DNA from 2 places in the Paenibacillus sp. FSL K6-2862 genome. Region 2 is predicted to be linked to the other one. Evidence: a T-box and tRNA genes for the amino acid it is inferred to sense, from the RefSeq annotation. Region 2 holds a T-box; the other holds one or more tRNA genes.

Region 1 (2,481 bases), 3.8 Mb from region 2:
ATTTGCCCTCTCTTTACTTAATTGATGTGTTAATCATACTAAACCAGTAGAAATAAAACACTGAGAGAAAAATGATAATCTTGTGGTTGGTTGATTCATGAGAGAATTAGAAGCGTCCCCCGCGTTTTTCACTTAGATAGATATCCAATGCTTGGATTCCACGTTGAGCAAGTTTTATAAATAGGATTAGAGCGTATATGCCCAATCCGTATAACACCAAGTTAAATATAATTGCAAAGATTGACACTATTGAGAACAATACTTTTTCCTCCTAATCAACCTGATCAAAGCAGAAACGTCTAAGCTACAGGCATGTTATTTTTAGTTATGATTCCTATTTTAGCATATTTTACCTAAGTTTACTTTTAAGTAGATCAATGAGTACTTAATCAGTTATGGGTTTCTGATAAAACAAAAAAACTCCCATTCAAAAATAGTTGAAAGGAGTTTTATAGAGATTCAATAATATTTTGATCCATTCTTCACTCAAAGTACTTCTAGGTTATGCATTAGAATTTATCTATCCCCATGCTGATCTTAGTTCTAAACTGTACCGTATTGCCCCGCAGTTCGTTAATCACAGTTGTTCAGGCAGCCCGTACAAATACATATTTATGCAGTCCGTATTATTTTTCAAAGCTTCAATAGTCTTAACATGTGGAGACTTAAATATCGTCATATACTCGGCTTCGTCGTACTCTTTTCGGATCGTAAAGGCAAGTTTTTCTTCATCCAATGAAAACTCTGCTTGGATTCCAGGCTTGTTTCCTCGAGCATCCAATCGGATCCATGAATCTAAATGTTGAATATAAACAGCATTTAATGCATGGATACAATAGCCCGTATCTGGAGTGTCCCCGATCGTAAGTCGTTGATAACAGAAGCCAGATGGTATTCCCTCTCTCCGTAATATGGCACATAGAAGATTTGCTTTGGCATAGCAGATACCTTCTTTATAAATCAATGTTTCTGAAGCGGAACATGTGACTCTAGAACTCTTGATATCCCAGGAATGGGCAATTTGATCTCTGACATACATATATGACTGTTTGATATAATCCACCTGATCTTCCGATGATGCTGCTAATTCTGAAGCCAGTCCAGCAACCAGTGGGTGGTCATAATTGACCTCGTCAGTCACGGTCAAATAATCCGCAACGACTCGAGTTTCACAGATTAGATTCATTTTTATCAACCTTTCAATAATTATACTTAATATGCAAGTCTTCAATTAGTTTAATAGCATAATTATACATAGTAAAGAATAATAATCCCTGTATTCTTTATTCTGTTGTACTGCTCGTTAGCTTAATAAACTAAAGTGTAGTGAGTTATCATTTAATTTTACTCCGTAGAGTTTGAGAAAATACGAAAAACCCTTGAGGAATACTCAAGGGTTTTTGATATTCAGCAGGCACCATCGTCAGTATAGCTTATAACTATGGTACATTTTGATGATTTTAGAAGTTACACGCGGGATGAATAATCCCCCAACATGTACAAAAACAATGAGCCATGAAGGGCTCGAACCTTCGACACCCTGATTAAAAGTCAGGTGCTCTACCAACTGAGCTAATGGCTCATAATAAAATGGCAGGGGCAGCAGGAATTGAACCCACACCAACGGTTTTGGAGACCGTTGTTCTACCTTTAAACTATGCCCCTAAAATGGTGGAGGCTGAGGGGCTCGAACCCCCGACCCTCTGCTTGTAAGGCAGATGCTCTCCCAGCTGAGCTAAGCCTCCGTATCTATGACCCGTAGGGGATACTCTCACTTCGCTCGAGACTGCGTAGCAGTTGCTAACGATGATGATCCTCCGACGAACCTTTGGGATTCTCATCCCTTGTTGCTTTAAGAAGTAAAGTTATGACCCGTAGGGGATTCGAACCCCTGTTACCTCCGTGAAAGGGAGGTGTCTTAACCCCTTGACCAACGGGCCTTAATAGCTCTCAACAAACAAGAAGCTGTAAAATCTACTAACTGAGCTTTTGACTCAAATGAGCCAAAAAAAATACCCCAGTGGGGTCTCGCTTGGCAGCGTCCTACTCTCCCAGGACCCTTCGGTCCAAGTACCATCGGCGCTAGAGGGCTTAACGGTCGTGTTCGGGATGGGTACGTGTGGAACCCCTCCGCTATCGCCACCAAACGATGCTGCTATACACTCAGAGATTATTCTCTGAAAACTAGATCCGAAACGAAACTTGCAATCAAAACCTGCAATTTGGATAAGCCCTCGACCGATTAGTACTGGTCAGCTCCATGCATTACTGCACTTCCACCCCCAGCCTATCTACCTCGTCGTCTTCAAGGGGTCTTACATACTGGGAAATCTCATCTTGAGGGGGGCTTCACGCTTAGATGCTTTCAGCGCTTATCCCGTCCGTACATAGCTACCCAGCGGTGCTCCTGGCGGAACAACTGGTACACCAGCGGTACGTCCATCCCGGTCCTCTCGTACTAAGGACAGCTCCTCTCAAATT
Region 2 (2,481 bases):
TCGGATTCACCCTTGGTAAAGAGCACCCAGTGTTTAAAATACTGTTCATCTGCTGAGTACTTCAGCAGATATCCATCCTGACGACGGAGCTGTGCAGTCGCTGCCTGACCTTCCGTAGCTTTGAGAATGGTATCCCAGTTGCGTCCCTGCATATTTACACCTTGATTTAAGGCGTCCCAATCTCCAAGAGGCTCAAGCTCACCCGTAGGCAACTGTTCCTCGTTCTGAGCATAAACGCCAGAGACAGGTAGTTGAAGTGTCCAATCGGCAGGCTTGCCGTCTAGCAGGAACCATGTATGATATCCCATTCCAAACGGAGCGGGAGTCGAACCCAGGTTGGTAACACGAAGACGCTGGCTCAGCACGGAGTTTTGCAGCCTGAACGTCATTTCGAGCTTCAGAGGCACCGGAAATTGTTCCATCCAATGCTCTTCATTTGCAGTCAGCAATTCGGTTGTAATGGCACAGCCTTCTTCATCTTCTTCAATGTCGCTGACACACCAGGATTGGGTGCGATGGAGACCGTGAATATGGTTGTCATTTGCCGTATTCTGATCGAACTGGTATTTAACCCCTTCGTATTCGAAGCGCCCACGATGTATGCGTCCTGGCGGAACCAAAAGAGGTACACCGAAGTGATAAGGTTTCTGCAAATAAAATGCTAAATCATCTTCTTCTGGACTGCGGACGACATCACGATCCTGCACCAGATCACGAATCGAGATGATATTGTTTCCTAGACGCGGCAGCAGGGTGATCTCCAATTCACGGCTATGTAGGATATACGTGTCGTAACCATTCCATTGGCCTTTGGTCACTTGTTTCATATCGATGCTCCTTTTCCCACTTGAAATCTGTCTGCAAGCGGCTTATCATGCTCCGCTGCAGGCGTGTCATTGAGTACATGCCAGCAATCCCATACAGCCTTCCGAGGTAGGGCTAATACAGGATAAGCAATTCCATCATAACAGATTTCGGCTTGGCGGGTAAAAAAAGCTGATTCCATTTTTGACAATCTGCGTGAAGCGGATTAAGATGGAATGCAGAAGGAAATAACATATGAATTGAATCAAAGCGATGACAGGGACAAGTAAGTTAGGAGAAAACTCTTCAGAAAGCCGGTGGGTGATGCGAACCGGTGTGAACTCTTTACCGAATGGACCCTTGAGTGCTGATTGGAACAGGTGCCTTGCAGAAATGCAAAACTTACCTCAGTAGAATTGGACGTCTATTCCACGTTACGGGAAAATGAAGGTGTTTTTCGCATAATTGGAAAAACACGAATAAGGGTGGCACCACGGTCTCACGTCCCTTGCGGATGTGAGGCTTTTTTGCGTCCGCGGAGAAGAAACAGGCGAACAAAACATGAGGAGGCGCGAGTGACTTATGAAAACTGTATTATCTGGAATCCAGCCGAGCGGTAAACTTACCCTGGGCAACTATATTGGTGCAATCAAGAATTTTGTGAAGCTGCAGCATGATTACCAATGCCATTTTATGGTGGTAGATCTCCACGCAGTAACCGTGGCTCAGGAGCCAGCTGCACTGCGTGAACAGTCTGAAGCCGTGGCTGCACTGTTTCTAGCAGCGGGGATCGATCCAACAAAATCAAATGTGTTCCTGCAATCCCATGTTCCTCAGCACGCTGAGCTTGGATGGTTGATGACGACACTGACATCGATGGGTGAACTGGAACGGATGACCCAGTTCAAAGATAAATCTTCAGGCAAGGACTCGGTTGGGGCGGGCTTGTTTGTATATCCTTCATTGATGGCAGCAGACATTTTGCTGTACAATGCGGACCTCGTTCCTGTAGGGGAGGATCAAAAACAGCATTTGGAACTCACCCGTGATCTGGCAGGCCGTTTCAATCATCGTTATGGAGAATACTTTACGATTCCGGATCCATATATTCCGCAGGTGGGCGCACGCGTGATGTCCCTGGACGATGCTTCCTCTAAAATGAGTAAAAGTAATCCAAATGCGGGCAGCTACATTGCCCTGTTGGACCCGCCGGATGTAATCCGCAAAAAAATTAGCCGTGCCACGACGGACTCCGGACGTGAAGTGGTTTACGACCCGGCCAACAAGCCAGAGGTCAGCAATCTGATGAGCATCTATGCAGAGTGTGCAGGTATTACGCTGAATGAAGTAGCAGAACGTTACGAGGGTAAAATGTATGGTCCGTTCAAAAAAGAGTTGGCCGAAGTGGTTGTCTCTGTTATTGAACCGTTACAGGAACGATATCGGGAAATTCGTGAATCTGGCGAATTGGCCGAGATTTTGGAGACTTCAGCACGTCGTGCTGAAACAGTCGCTGCCAAAACGCTTCATGATGTGAAAGAACGCATGGGGTTTGTTCCTAGACGTACAGTATAGGTCATCACGGACATCGTTCAACAATGTTAAAACTTCACGATATAAAGTGATGAAAAAAGAGAGGAGCTAACTGCTCCTCTCTTTTTTTGTTCAAATAGAAAT

The links. The T-box of region 2 lies ahead of trpS (tryptophan--tRNA ligase). A T-box ahead of a tRNA ligase gene usually reads a tRNA of that ligase, here a tRNA-Trp.
Region 1: it has a tRNA-Trp gene. The T-box ahead of trpS (tryptophan--tRNA ligase) is inferred to sense a tRNA for this amino acid. The anticodon was not compared.

The regions. Positions count from the first base shown of each region.
Region 1 covers NZ_JBBOSN010000001.1:1,773,923-1,776,403, reverse strand. The annotation lists gene MHB82_RS08280 (transglutaminase-like domain-containing protein) at 578-1,186, opposite strand; tRNA gene MHB82_RS08275 (tRNA-Lys) at 1,510-1,582, opposite strand; tRNA gene MHB82_RS08270 (tRNA-Trp) at 1,592-1,665, opposite strand; tRNA gene MHB82_RS08265 (tRNA-Val) at 1,670-1,745, opposite strand; tRNA gene MHB82_RS08260 (tRNA-Glu) at 1,869-1,940, opposite strand; rRNA gene rrf (5S ribosomal RNA) at 2,031-2,147, opposite strand; rRNA gene MHB82_RS08250 (23S ribosomal RNA) at 2,223-2,481, opposite strand, start outside.
Region 2 covers NZ_JBBOSN010000001.1:5,559,861-5,562,341, reverse strand. The annotation lists gene MHB82_RS25100 (aldose 1-epimerase) at 1-827, opposite strand, end outside; T-box leader at 1,069-1,316, shown strand; gene trpS (tryptophan--tRNA ligase) at 1,387-2,379, shown strand.